DNA from 3 places in the Paenibacillus sp. 37 genome. Region 1 is predicted to be linked to each of the others. Evidence: riboswitches for the same ligand, from Rfam matches in the RefSeq annotation. Region 1 holds a riboswitch; each other region holds the start of a gene.
What was found. Region 1 has a riboswitch for cyclic di-AMP ahead of F0220_RS10485 (C40 family peptidase). Riboswitches for the same ligand answer to the same signal wherever they lie in the genome.
Positions count from the first base shown of each region.

Region 2: it holds a riboswitch for cyclic di-AMP, as region 1 does, so the genes downstream of both, F0220_RS07170 (HAD family hydrolase) here and F0220_RS10485 (C40 family peptidase) in region 1, are expected to answer to the same signal.
Region 3: it holds a riboswitch for cyclic di-AMP, as region 1 does, so the genes downstream of both, F0220_RS00520 (C40 family peptidase) here and F0220_RS10485 (C40 family peptidase) in region 1, are expected to answer to the same signal.

Region 1 is NZ_CP043761.1:2,306,081-2,310,751, forward strand. Features, by position in the region: gene F0220_RS10470 (hypothetical protein) at 2-331, shown strand; gene F0220_RS10475 (hypothetical protein) at 451-669, shown strand; gene F0220_RS10480 (carboxymuconolactone decarboxylase family protein) at 813-1,142, shown strand; gene F0220_RS10485 (C40 family peptidase) at 1,218-1,682, opposite strand; cyclic di-AMP (ydaO/yuaA leader) riboswitch at 1,688-1,819, opposite strand; gene pelA (pectate lyase) at 2,239-3,201, shown strand; tRNA gene F0220_RS10495 (tRNA-Leu) at 3,375-3,458, shown strand; gene F0220_RS10500 (glucuronoarabinoxylan endo-1,4-beta-xylanase XynC) at 3,597-4,671, opposite strand, start outside.
Region 2 is NZ_CP043761.1:1,617,243-1,621,913, reverse strand. Features, by position in the region: gene F0220_RS07180 (Nramp family divalent metal transporter) at 1-215, shown strand, start outside; gene F0220_RS07175 (HAD family hydrolase) at 358-1,041, opposite strand; gene F0220_RS07170 (HAD family hydrolase) at 1,169-1,567, opposite strand; cyclic di-AMP (ydaO/yuaA leader) riboswitch at 1,683-1,858, opposite strand; gene F0220_RS07165 (glutathione peroxidase) at 2,230-2,709, shown strand; tRNA gene F0220_RS07160 (tRNA-Leu) at 2,858-2,940, opposite strand; gene F0220_RS07155 (urease accessory protein UreF) at 3,386-4,087, shown strand; gene F0220_RS07150 (hypothetical protein) at 4,354-4,557, shown strand; gene F0220_RS07145 (nitrogen regulation protein NR(II)) at 4,585-4,671, shown strand, end outside.
Region 3 is NZ_CP043761.1:106,391-111,061, forward strand. Features, by position in the region: gene F0220_RS32765 (hypothetical protein) at 1-199, shown strand, start outside; gene F0220_RS00500 (4a-hydroxytetrahydrobiopterin dehydratase) at 230-526, shown strand; gene rbsK (ribokinase) at 571-1,554, shown strand; gene F0220_RS00510 (c-type cytochrome) at 1,629-1,985, opposite strand; gene F0220_RS00515 (GNAT family N-acetyltransferase) at 2,136-2,630, opposite strand; gene F0220_RS00520 (C40 family peptidase) at 2,986-3,456, opposite strand; cyclic di-AMP (ydaO/yuaA leader) riboswitch at 3,460-3,597, opposite strand; gene F0220_RS00525 (hypothetical protein) at 3,843-4,671, opposite strand, start outside.

The DNA of each region.
Region 1 (4,671 bases):
CATGGGGAACCAACCGGCAACAGAACAATTTTTTAATGATAAGCTGGCGGAATCGAAAGTTCATTTTGAACGTGCCCTAGATTGTAAACATACGGAATTCGATGACCTTTATCCCTATATGATTGAACATCCTCAATTTTTCTGGTACAAACGCTATGTTGCCTGGTCAGAATTACTGACGATTGTAGGCTTGTGCGAAGAGTTGTCCTTCTCTTGGAAAGAACAATTTACATCGCATCAAGTGGAGTACCTTGAAGAACGTGTGATGTCCGCCAAAGTGCTTGATTTTTGGTTCGAGAAGAACGACAGCAAAGAGCACGCACAGCGGTAACTTTCAGTCGGGACATAATTTCGAATGACATGACAGTCTAATACAGTCACGTGAGACCTAAATGACATTTCATTTAGGTCTCTTTTTGTAAATAAATTTGGAAAATAGGAGCCATGCGAATGATTAGTGATACAGAATTGGACGCCCTGCGTCTGTCAGGTGAGAAAGTTAGAGTAGTACGGGACGAGCTGGAATCGAACGATGTAACCGGGATTGTTGTTGCCTGGGATGGCGAGCAGGTACTTATCCGACGTCAGAATCGACGTGTAGTTAAGCTGGATCGCAGTTACAAATATCAGCTGTTCAGCGAGCCGCGCCAGAGTCCACTTAGTGAGTAATAGCTTATGATTATGGCAGAGCCATGAGCGTTTAAATGTTTGGAATTACCATGATATCTTGGCATAATTGGCTCACTCGGGAGAGAAGATAGGTACAGTGAGGAAGATCTGTAACTATAAGCCGAGAGGGTGTGCTACAAGCCATGACATTGATGAATGATAAAGTTCATGCCTACAAGGATCAGATTGGAGCATTAAGCGATGTACTGCCAGGTGTGGTGAAGTCGTATCATGAGTTTACCGGAGAATGTTTCCAACCTGGCGTGATTGATGCCAAGACAAAACAGCTAATTGCGCTTGGGATTGGATTATTCGCCAACAATGAGGTATGTACCTTCTACCATGTAGAAGAAGCCCGTGCCAAGGGAGCAACAGATCAGGAGATTATGGAGACCGTTGCGGTGGCCGGAGCTGTTGGAGGAGGACATGCCCTCTCTCAGGGTGCGATGCGAGTGCAGAAGGCGCTGAATTAGTAAGCGATGCAACATACATTTTTCTAAGTACAAAAAAGGCATCCGGTTAATAACCGATGCCTTTTTGTATGTGAATTACATTTTACCTAACATTTTATCATACATAAACTGTCCAGTTACCCGACGTGCTGTTACGTAACGATCATTGAAGTATGGATTCGATAACTTCGTGACGCTTACACCTTTACTGCTGGAGGCATGAGCGAATTGTCCGCCGCCGATATATACACCTGTATGTGAAATACCTTTGCCTGTTGTATTAAAGAACACCAGATCACCTGTCCGAACATTGCTCTTGGATACTGGCGTACCTGCTTTGGCTTGTTGCTGAGAAGTACGTGGCAATTCAATGCTGTATTTGTTGAAAAGATATCTCATAAAACCAGAACAGTCGAAGCCGGCTACAGTCGTGCCACCCCATTTGTAAGGAATACCTGTCATGTTGTTCACTACGGAGTTGATACTGCTTGCCTCTGTGCTTGTTGCCCCGGATGTAAATAATACAGCTGCTCCAAAAATGGAGATAATCAGTTTTTTCAAAATCAATGTTCTCCCTTCGATGCCTACGGAGTTAGCTAAGGGTTCGGTAGAAGGTTCCCTATATTTCCTATGTATAAGAATAATTCACCCAAATTGGTTCCCCCGTTTTCAAACATGAAACTCGGCAATGAATAATTAAGTTTTTGTAACTATTTGAAACTATATTGCATAAATGCGTAATTGTCAAACCTATTTAAAACCCTTCGTAATACCTCAATGTTAGCGGAATTAAGGTTTTTATATGAAAGAAGGGATCAAGTTTGGGTACCATTCATGACAAAAACGTCATTATTGGTTCGTTTAAGACGAATTTGGATAAATAAATAGGTTTGTCATGAGTTAAAAGAACTATCCCGTTATGTAGAATTAGAGAGATTATATTCATTAAGTTGCATATATTGACAAAAATCGATTTTTTGCATATTATCTGATTATCCAATCCACATATTGGATTAAAATTGATTTTATTATGCGATAATTACAAATAAAGGAGGTTTAAGGACGCGTTTCATAAGTAAAGTAGAAGTGGAAGATTTATAAAAACGAACATAGGAGAGTGTTACATTTGAAAGCGAAGAAAATAATTACTTTTGTCCTGGCATGTACGATGGTGTTCTCAGCAGTTGGAATGGCAGTTCTCCCTGTAGGGACGGTATCTGCTGCGGATGCTTCAGGTACTACAGCGAGTATTTCTGATATTTTGAAGAACCAGCTGCCGGATGGAGGTTGGAGAAAAGATTATAAACAGACAAGTGGAGAGTGGGCGAAGTCCACGATAGACAACAAGGCTACATACTCAGAAATTAGAAGATTGGCGAAGGAATTTAAAAAGACGAATGATCCCCGATACTCCACAGCTGCAATCAAAGGGATTAACTTTTTGATCAACATGCAGTATTCAAACGGCGGATGGCCACAAGTTTACCAAAGCTCCGGATATCACAAGCATATCACTTACAATGATGATGCCATGATTAACGTAATGATCATGCTGGATGAAGTAGCAGCACGCAAAGGTGATTTCTCGTTTATAGACAGCACACTTGCTAACCGTAGTAAAAATTCAGTTGCCAAAGGTGTGGAGGCGATTTTGAATACACAGGTCGTTTCAGGTGGTAAGCTGACAGCTTGGGGACAACAACATGATTCCAGTTCCCTTAAACCAGCGAGCGCAAGAATCTACGAAGTGCCATCGCTGACAGCTGGAGAGAGTGTAACGATTGTTAAATTTCTGAAAACCAGACCTGCTAACGCTAAAATTACCGCATCCATTAAAGGAGCGGAGGCTTGGTTTAACAAGGTGAAAATTACGGGGTACAAATATGAAAGAGCTAATGGAGATAGTAAAATTATCGCTGATTCCAAAGCAGCACCAATTTGGGCACGCTTCTATGAGATAGGAACAGATAAACCAATCTTTATTGGTCGTGACGGGGTAGTTAAATACAAATTAAGTGATATTGATAAAGAAAGAAGAGGCGGGTATGCATGGTATGGCAACTGGCCTTCCAAGCTGTAATTTGTAGTATGCTTCCGTTTTAATGAACCAAACTCTTAGTAGTTAAAGGTAAAGCCTGAATCGACATGGACGTCTGGTTCGGGCTTTATTGTTATTATTTTCAGTGTTGACATGATAGATTCCACATGATATATTATTTCTTGTCGCCGATATTGATCACGGAGATACAATATGCGGTCGTGGCGGAATTGGCAGACGCGCACGGTTCAGGTCCGTGTGGGCTAACCCCCGTGGAGGTTCGAGTCCTCTCGACCGCATCTAATAAAAAGACTCCTTAAGCGTTAGCTTAAGGAGTCTTTTTTTGCATTTTTTGATATAACACTAGATTTAGTATCCAACAGGTTAGTGTTTAGCTGCACGTACAGCAAATGTCTTCCATCAGCCATACGGAACGTTTATTGTGCTGCGGTAACATTAACGCTGTCAATATTTGGTCCTTCCGATCCAGTGGTAACCACTTTCAATGTATTGGTCCCCATGTTCATGGGGACCTGTATTGTTTTTTCAACCCAAGTGGACCAGCTTCCCGTTGCCGGAAAGGGGTCGTTGCTAATGACTTTGGTTCCGTTCACAAAAATGTCGAGGTTACGGGTTCCGCTTTCCAGCGCATAACGAAACTTTACGTTTTTAGTACCTGTAATTGTGTTATTAATACCGTTCCATTGAATGGCTGAACCAGTCATCGCATTGAAGTTAACATACCCGGAGCCAGTGTAACCAGGGTAGATCGTTTCAATGGTAGCATCCGTAAGAGTTGTTCCGGTCTCGGCTTCATAAGTAGTGCCACTACCTGTATTTCCGCCGTTATTCCCGCCAGTAATGTTGGCAACAAACGTTGTTACGCTCTGAGCCGGGAGCTGTGCCGTGAAGGCCCCATTGGATACGTTAAGCGAGGCCCCGCTTGCCAGGTTGCGACTGCTGTCCGTAATCCATGAGGACACCGTGGAGGCATTACCATTTTGCAGAACGAATTTTTGGCTTGTGGCCGAAGTTCCACGGTTAATTGCTACGACAACGACCTTGTTATCCCCTTTGTAGGCAGAAACAAATGTGTTCGTATCCGGGTTTTTGGTTGCATCCACTCTGAGATAGCCAGGACGTACAAATTTGGAGAAATGGGCCATATTATATCCGCGTTTGCTTATGGTACCGTCCTCTTTCATCGGACCATACTGTCTGCGGATGTACCACCACACATAGGCCTGGAAATCACCTTCTACCATGGCATTGTGCATGTGATAGGAAACGTCTAATGCTTCAGGCCAGCGGTCTGCTGAGTTGTTGTCACTGTTCGGAACATACACCTCAGTCATCCACAGTTCTTTGCCGGCTCCTTTTTGCTTAAAAAGAGGGTAGGCAAAATTCGAAATCTGGGTTCCATACGTATGTGCTCCCAGAATGTCCATGTTGGCAAGTGCCTGCGGATCATTCAGGATGGGGTCGGATATATTCTTTAAGTACTGGAAGGAT
Region 2 (4,671 bases), 690 kb from region 1:
AACATGGCACAGAAGAACTGCTCATTTTGAGCCAGGTCGTGCTGTCTCTTCAATTACCTTTTGCTGTAATCCCTCTGGTGATGTTCACGAGTGATAAAAAAAGCATGGGTGCATTTGCCAACAAATTGTGGCTCAAAATCATCTCATGGGTCATTACAGCTGTTATCGTTATGCTAAATGTATATCTGATCATTCAGACGATTCGGTTACTCTAATCTCGTTCTTATCGACTAAATCCTAAAAAGGCTGATCAACTCCGGTATTCTATACCCAAGTTGATCAGCCTTTATTGTTGCAATACAGCAACATGTTTCCTTTTATAATAAAACTCATACTCCAATAAATAACCATCTGAATCTAATCCTGATTTGGCATCAGTAACGGCAGGAGTTGATCCAATGAATCCACAGTCCAATCCGCACGTTTGTCATCCGATAGTTCTGGCTGGAATCTTCCGTAACCCTGCATAATTCGAATCGTACGCATGCCCAGCTTCCGAGCAGGTATAATGTCGTTATCGATCCGATCACCGATCATGACGGCTTCCTCCGGTTCACAACCAGCCTGCTTCAAGGCCACAGCGTATAACTCAGGGTCTGGCTTGGACACTCCTTCTTCAGCCGAACACGCCAGAACATCAACATACTTCCGCAAGCCGTAGCTCTCCAGTCTCTCTTCCGTTCCAGGACTCTGATTGGCAATAATGCCAATGCGATAATACCGTGACAACTGCTGAAGAACGGAATCCGCTGAAGGAAAAGGACGTTCAAGATCTTTTTGAAATTTCAGCTTGTCCTGAATCTGTTTTTGGTGTCCCTCGTCTTCAACGAATGTGCGAATCGCCACTCTCATAGGCCATTGCTCATATTTCTGGTAACAGTTCGCGAACAGTTCGCGTACCGCCTCAATTGTCACCGGATACCCCAAAGTACAAGCTTCACGGACGAACTGTCCGATAATATCATCAACCGGCTCCCATTCATCCACCAGCGTATCTCCAACATCAAAAAACAACCATTTCAATCCACCTACATCCGGCACGCCAATTCCTCCTTGTAAGCATAAAAAAGAAGACTCACCATCCTGCATGAGTCTCCTCAAACTTCCGTTTATCGATACATTCAATTATAACAGGCACCTTACACCTGAGCAATCACAAGCTATGGCATTAACCATTGAGGAGAAAGCCAACTTCCCCATTGAGCGAATATACAATCCGGTCTGCGCCCATGCCCCGATAGATGCCCTTAGGATGACTCTGCTCCGTAATCACGCACAGGGATTTCGAAGTCCATGAACGACAGATCTGTAAATAACGACAGGTCAGATTCAGGCTGTTCTCGAAAATAAACACGTTACCTACGCTGCCATGCGGCAAAAACCATTTTTGAGCTGCAGCTGTATTCATGCGAATGACATGTTCTACTCCGATTCTACGGAGTCTGCGCTCTTCCCCTGCACTGTTGGTTAGAACGGCAAACGGCATTTTTTTGTACATCAGCAATTTAATAAATTTGCGTCCTGCTTCATTTGGAGCAGTCACTAAAATCATCTCAGTATCCATCATTCGTTCCTCCCTTGGCGTGAAAAGACAACAAAAAAGAAGCGTGGGGGACCAAGGCCTCCCGAACGCTTCTTAAATAACCCATGGCGAAAACACCATGAACCAGCGTACGGCTTGTTGCCTCTCCCTTTAACGCTTACGAGGTTAGCTGACGGATTCGGGCGCGAGAGTCGCCCTATTTCCGGCTGTCACCGGAAAATTCACCCCATGAATGCCCACTGTCCTGGACAGCGCATTCCGTTGGTTCCCCCGTTTCCCATTCATCAATGAATGGAAACTCAGCGATTAAAACATCGTTCGTATATCTTAAGGTAAGATCGAGCGATATTATCGTTTGTTTCGTTTTTCAAGTACAATTTAGTTTAAATTGAAATTACGTTATGAATCATACACCCCCGCCATGACGGTGTAAAGTCCTTACAGATCACCAAATCGGCAGATTTTTGCCAATACTCGTTTATAATAACGCTTACAATAAGGTTATACTCTATCCACCTCTTCAAGGCTATCTAATTCTCACTCTGACGAAAATCACTTCGCAATTCATTCACGTATTCTGCACAACTTGCCTGTTTTGATGCTTTTAACACCACATTAGTTTTGCAATATTTAATTGTAGCCAATATAATAGAAGATATAAGAGTAAATAAATGGAGGCGATTTAGATGACAGTCTACGATTACAAAGTGAATACCCTTCGCGGTCAAGAAGTTGAAATGTCCGACTACCGTGACAAAGTGCTCCTGATTGTGAATACGGCAAGCTCATGCGGCCTTACTCCTCAATTCAAAGGTCTGCAAGAACTGCAAGACAAGTTTCAAGATGCTCCATTTGAAGTTCTTGGTTTCCCAAGCAACCAGTTTGCACAGGAAAAAGGATCTTCCGACGATATTGCCGAGTTCTGTCAGATGAATTATGGCGTAAGCTTCCCAATGTTTGAGAAAATTGATGTAAACGGCTCAAGCGCTCACCCTCTTTTCCAACACCTTAGCACAGAAGCTCCTGGCCTGCTCGGTTCCAAAGCAATCAAATGGAACTTCACCAAATTCCTTGTGGATCAGAACGGACAGGTACTGAAACGTTATGCTCCCAAAACAACACCGGACAAGATTGAAGAAGATATCAAGAACTTACTTCAAAAATAATACACAGGCCACCCGTAGCCGTAAGGTAGAGCACCATTGCCCCGGTAATGGATGGCTTTTTTTCTCAACCCAGATGTCATACTGTTCGAAAAAGACAAAAAAAGAAGCTCTCCAATAACGGAAAGCTTCTTCTTCATCGTTCATATGATGCGGTCGAGAGGACTCGAACCTCCACGGGCATACGCCCACTACCCCCTCAAGATAGCGTGTCTGCCATTCCACCACGACCGCATGTCGTAAATAATCGGCAACAGAATTGATTATACCGGGCTCAGAACTAAAAGTAAAGTATTTTTTAATACTACTTTTTCAGCTAGGCATTTTCATCAAAAATCGCATAATCTCGTCATCTTTACCCATGAACTGCATATTATTAGATTTGATCTCCTCTTTTTCGGTAAGAGCCGATCTTGTTGATTCATTTATATATAGTCCTTCCTTCTATAATAGTTCTCCCTGCACTCCACCACATAAATAACACATTAAGTTATATAAAATAACACAAATATTAAATTACAGATTTAATCCATTAAATTTTACGGATACCATTGACAAAAAGCGGACATTTATGGGAAGATAACTATCATATAATTCGGATTTATAAACATAAAGCAAACAAAAAGGATTATAAATGTCACTATAAGTGACATTTAACGAACACAGGAGGCGAATGATTGTGAACCGTGGGAATAAGCTGCTCGATTATGTCAACCTGCTTGATTCCTCTATTCAGGTTGGAGGGTTCACCCATTCCTTCGGCATGGATATCCATATCAGGGAGGGTACCATTCGTAATGCTGAAGATCTCGAATCATTCATGCGTTGTCAGTTGCATCCCAGCATCGTTCGTCTTGAAGGTATGGCCATCAAAGGCATCTATACCGCAGCAGATCACAAAGATACATGGCGGATAGCTCTAATCGACAAGCTCGTCCATGTTCAGCGAACCCCTGGAGATCTCAGAGAACAAGCTGCCGCCATGGGTAAACGATTGATCAGACTTGCACGTGCTCTGCACCCCTGGATTGAATTCAGCCAGCTCGAACAGATCTTTGCCAAATACGATTCGGTTGGCTGCCTCTCCACTGTTCACGCCTGGATTAACCACCACCTCGACATCCCGGTCGAGGAGGCGGTCCTTGGTTACCTGCATTCAGCCATGAATGCCTGCATAACCGAAGCCTCCAAAGTCATTCCCCTGAACAACGATACAACCAAGGATCTGATGGTCAGCCTGGCCACAGATCTGGAGAATGAATGGAAGACCGTCAGCGCCTCGGCTGCGGATGGACTGGCACAGCCAACCTCGATGTCCATGAAATCGTTTTTCCCCAGTTTCCATATGCTTGGAGCTGGACTTCATGCCTACAGGGCCTAATCCTCTTCCTCCTCATACCTGCTCCCCTTCATTCAGACAAACTAAAAAACACGCGGCAACCTCCTTGCCGACGTGTTTTTTGTCATTTTATTTGTTTTATTTACGTATTTACGCCATTTATCATCACAAAATACACTTTTTTCCGTCTTTTTTAATTGTTAGATGACGAATTTACGTATATAATGAAACATACAGCTCGCATTTCTATATATTCTACATGATGAAAGGGCGGCTGAATACTACATTCTAACCAGGGGTGAACCCTTTTGAACAAGAAAAAACCAGTTACTCCGTTCGGATGGGCCATCAAACGACGGCTAACCGAACTTCAAGTGGACCAGAAGACCTTTTGTGAACAGCATGGCATCCCACCCTATCGTTTATCCAATCTTATTCACGGCACACGCAAAGCAACCCGATTCAGGCACCTGGTCGCTGATATTTTGGATATTCCAGATGAACTGAGATAAGATTTCTGCCAAAGGAGGGTCTCATCCATGAGACATGTTACATCCGATCTGGAGAGGCTGTCGTTCCAGTCCATACGTCACCAACTCATCATCGTTGATCACAATTGGATTATC
Region 3 (4,671 bases), 2.2 Mb from region 1:
GGGTGTAAATGGAATTGAAATTCCCTTCAAAGCCTTATGGTTATTGGTTCTAAGCCACGTAGTTGATTGGATTTTGAAGCTTGTCCGTGGTAAGATGTTAGTCGTGAAATGGGCCAACCGCATGGCGGTGAGCCTGGCCTTTGAGGCTGCTGTTGATAGCGCCGAAGGTGTCGGTGGTTATACGGACTCAAGTCTGTAATGTACCATCCTATGGGGAGGAAGATAACGCATGGTTTTTTCGCAAGAGGAAGTCGAAGCTCATCTGGGAAGGCTGGAAGGCTGGGAACTGGAAGAGGGACGGTGGATTGTACGTAAATTCGTGTTCTCCAACTACATGAAAGGGATTGCATTTGTGGATGAGGTCGCTGCGATCTCGGAAGCATTCAATCATCATCCTTTTATTACGATTGATTATACAACGGTTACGCTGCGTCTCACATCATGGGATGCGGGTGGTATCACATCTGTAGATATCAAGGAAGCAGGGCAATATAACGAAGCTTATGACAAAATGAGGTCGCAATAACGAGGTCGGTTATTATCACGCGGCCAGAAGTGAGTGAACTATATATGTCAGACTATAATCAGAAACAACCTCTTATTGCTGTCGTAGGCAGTCTCAATATGGATCTTGTGGTGAAGACAGACACGATTCCGGAAGAGGGAGAGACAGTGAGCGGTGAGGAGCTGCATTATCTCGCTGGTGGCAAAGGGGCGAACCAGGCTGTTGCCGCTGCGCGTCTGGGTGGACAGACTACGATGATTGGTGCGGTGGGATCGGACGGTTTTGGCGAACGTCTGCTACACAGTCTGACGGAAAGTGGTGCAGATGCCTCGCAGGTTCGCATCTTGGAAGACACGGTTACAGGGACGGCTTCCATTTGGCTCTCTCGGGGAGACAACCGGATTATCGTTATTCCTGGTGCAAATGGGCAAGTGGTGCCTGAGATGCTGGAAGAGGCGGATACGGTAAAAAGCCTGACTGCAGCCGCAGCGGTGCTGCTGCAGCTGGAGATCCCGCTGCCAGCGGTTACCCGCGCCGCCCAACTGGCGGCTGAAGGCAGCGCACTGGTGGTGCTCAACCCGGCTCCCGCGGTGCCGGGTCTGCCCCAGGAGCTCCTGCGGTGCGTCGACGTTGTCACGCCGAACCGCAGTGAGCTTGCCGTGCTTACCGGCCGGGATCATCTCCGGCCGGAAGACCTGGATGCGGCGGTCGCAGAGCTCGCCGCATCCCTCGGGGCCGCTGTCGTCACAACGCTCGGCCCCGAGGGGGCTGTGTACGCGGCAGCGCCTGGTGGCCGCGTACAAGCAGGGCGTGCCGGCGCATGCCGTGCGCCCGGCTACGCCGTAAGCGCCGTCGATACGACCGGCGCTGGCGATTGCTTCAACGGCGCGTTGGCAGTAGCCCTCGCGCGCGGTGAGACGTTGGACGCGGCCGTAGGCTTTGCCATGGGTGCGGCCGCGTTATCCGTGACGAAGCTCGGCGCCCAGTCCGGGATGCCGTTCGCACGTGAAGTGGAGGCCTTTCTGGACGAGCATGCGGCAGAGGCTTAATAATTGATATAACAAAGAGGCTCTTACTCTCCGAAAAGGGGATTAAGGGCCTCTTTGTTATGCGTGTGCAGAGATTATTTCTTCTCTGAAAGCCACATGGCGATATTTGCAATCTCTTCATCTTGCAGCTTGCCCTTGAAGGAAGGCATGCCACCTTTACCTTTGACAATCGTAGAATAGATCTTCTCCAGATCATCCTGGCTGCCGATGTTTGCCAGAGCAGGTCCTACGCCACCTTGAAGCTGATCCCCGTGACAGGAGATACAATTGGCTTTGACCAGTGCTTCAGCCTGTCCGGCATCCAATGTGACTTCCGGCATGGTTGGCTTGGCTTCTTCAGCCACTTCTTCTTTCCCTGGAAGCGTAAACATTAAAACAATAGCTAAAGCGCATGCTGCAAAAAATACTCCGCTCATGATCCATTTGTGCATCCCTTATGTCCCCTCCAGAATGAAAGATCATCTAACCTAAAACTATCCATATCATTATAACGGAACCTGTACTGACATCATAGCATTTTGTGGGAAAATTTTGAACTAATCACATAACAAGGCGCAAATTTAGTTGTTTTGCAAGAGATTCTAATCACGAGGCCCTTCATAAACCATACAGTGAAAGGGCTTTAAGCCGCTTGGGGTCTGTCGTTCGTATGTATCCTGGGTGACAAATCCACTCTTCAGATAGACTTGAATGGCACGAGCATTCCAAGTGAGCACTTCCAGATCGATCTCATTCTTCGGATTTCGGCGAATGGCTTCCTGTACAATGGCCGTGACAAAAGCTGTCCCTTGACCCTGACCACACAGCTCTGGATGCATGCCGAGGCCAATCCGGGTTACCCCTTGAAGTGGGAAGTATTGAGCAAATCCACATATACGATCGTTCTGATCCAGGACGATTGCATATTGCTCCTGTCGCAGCTGTGCATCTCCGAATTCCACTTCCAGAGCTTTCATCTGCTCCCAGGGGAGCCAGCTGTAGATATTGTAAGGCGGATCATACTGCCAACTGCAGATGAGCTCCGCATGTTCTTCTCGCATGGGTACAACGTGAAACGTCACAGGGGCTTCCTTCATACACTTGCATGCTCCTTTCCTTGAAACAGAACTCTTTGTCCACTCTACAAAAGTGATGTTCTTTTAGCAAGTCTTCCTTCCCCAGAAAAAAAATGAAACAAAAGTTCCGGTAATTTCGTTTATATTATAACGGGATGGGTAAAAACATCATAAGGGCACGGACGAACGAACGCAAAATGAACCTGTTGATGTCGTAGGATATACCCAGAGTATACCTTGCAACATGAATAAGGATTGAAGCACAAAAAAACCGCCGGATACATTCCTGCGGAGAATGTACCGGGCGGTTCTGTTATGCTTCTTGCTTCGTTCCAGTATGGTTAATGGTTACAGCATTATGTTGCTCAGCTTGTCCCTAGTCAAGGGCCAGTGATTCATATGCGTCCGTGCTCATAATCCGTTTCGCGCCAACATAACGATTGGCCCAATAGTTTTCACTCAATGCACTGATCGTAACGCCTTTGGAAGAAGAGGAGTGTGCAAACTTTCCATCCCCTACAAAGATTCCTACATGGGATACGCCTTTACCTGTTGTATTAAAGAACACCAGATCGCCAGCTCTCATTTCCATGCGGGATACGGAATCGCCCATGTCGAATTGGGAACTGGATTGGCGTGCCAAATCAATACCCAACTTGTCGAATACATACCGTGTAAATCCGGAGCAGTCAAAGCCGTTTAGCGTTGTTCCTCCACTTTTGTATGTAGTTCCCATTGCTGAATCAATTACTGTGTCCATCTTTGAATCTGCGAATGCGCTACCTGCACCAAGCGATAAAGCGAATGTGATGCTAAGTACAGCTGCGGTTAATTTCTTCTTGAACAAGAGATATTCCCCTTCCAATGCCTGCGAGGTTAGCTTAAGGATTCGGTTGAAGGTCCCCTATGATCCCTCTGTAGCAAGATCAATTCACCCATAACTGGTTCCCCCGCTTCCCAGGTGCCAGGAATTTGGCTGTGCTAGTTATGCACCTGCGAAATCAAGAAATGACGATTTAATTTTAAGTAGTTACAAATATGAATGTAAAGATTACAAAGTTGTTACTAAAAACTCACTGCGATTATTGTAACAGAGGAGTACGGATTTGGCAACGTTTAGCAACAAATTTAGCAAAAAAAACCTCGACCTTTGACGGGGAAAGGTTGAGGTTTGCCTATTTATAAGTACATATTAGGCCGTGAGTTTAACTTGTGATGGTAACAATTTTTAATCTATCTGCTCTCACCTTTGGATATTTTGGACTGCCATAATCGGAAATGGCTGCATATTTTCCACAGACTCAATAGACATCTGGCAAGTGGATACGTCTGTTGTAGTATAAGTCCGGTAAGTCCCGTTAATAACCATGAGGCTGAAGTGAATGCCCCAAAGACGAGCAGGTGTACTCCGCCCAGCAGGAGTGCAATGCCGATTACAGCGATGAGATGACGCAGTGCAATCCAGAGTGCTTTGAGGGTACCGTGAGCCCCGCCTTCTCCTTCTGGTGCCGAAACACCGAACTGCATGTAGAGTATGGCATGGTGGATGATCCAACCATATACAATCCAGGCAGCAACATAAGGTATACCAGGCAAAAGTAATTGAAGGGAATGAAAACCTTCCATGAGAATAGAGTAGAGCTTCGGTATGAGCCAGTAGGCGGGCAGAAGGATCAATAATGTACGTACGGTGTGTAGCAGCAGCATCGGTTTCCACAGATTTTTGATTCCGGGGACAAAGGGGATGCGCTCTTCTGTAGAATTAAAGTGCTGAAGTGAGTAGAGCAGTCCTGCCTGAATGAGGGGGCTGATCAACATGCGAACCAGCAGCATGCCCCCGAGAATCCATAGATAACGATGAACCTCCGGATGGGTAGACAGGTTAAGTTGACTTTCCATTTTGAACAAAAGTGTACTCAGCTCTCCCGCATCAGCATCTGGATAGCGCAGGAGCAGTGGGATGACCGCCGATTGTACCATTCGATAGAAGAAATATCCCCAAATGAGTTGATAGAGAAATAAGAGTGCGGCAATGAACATATGCTGACGGACGAGAAACCAG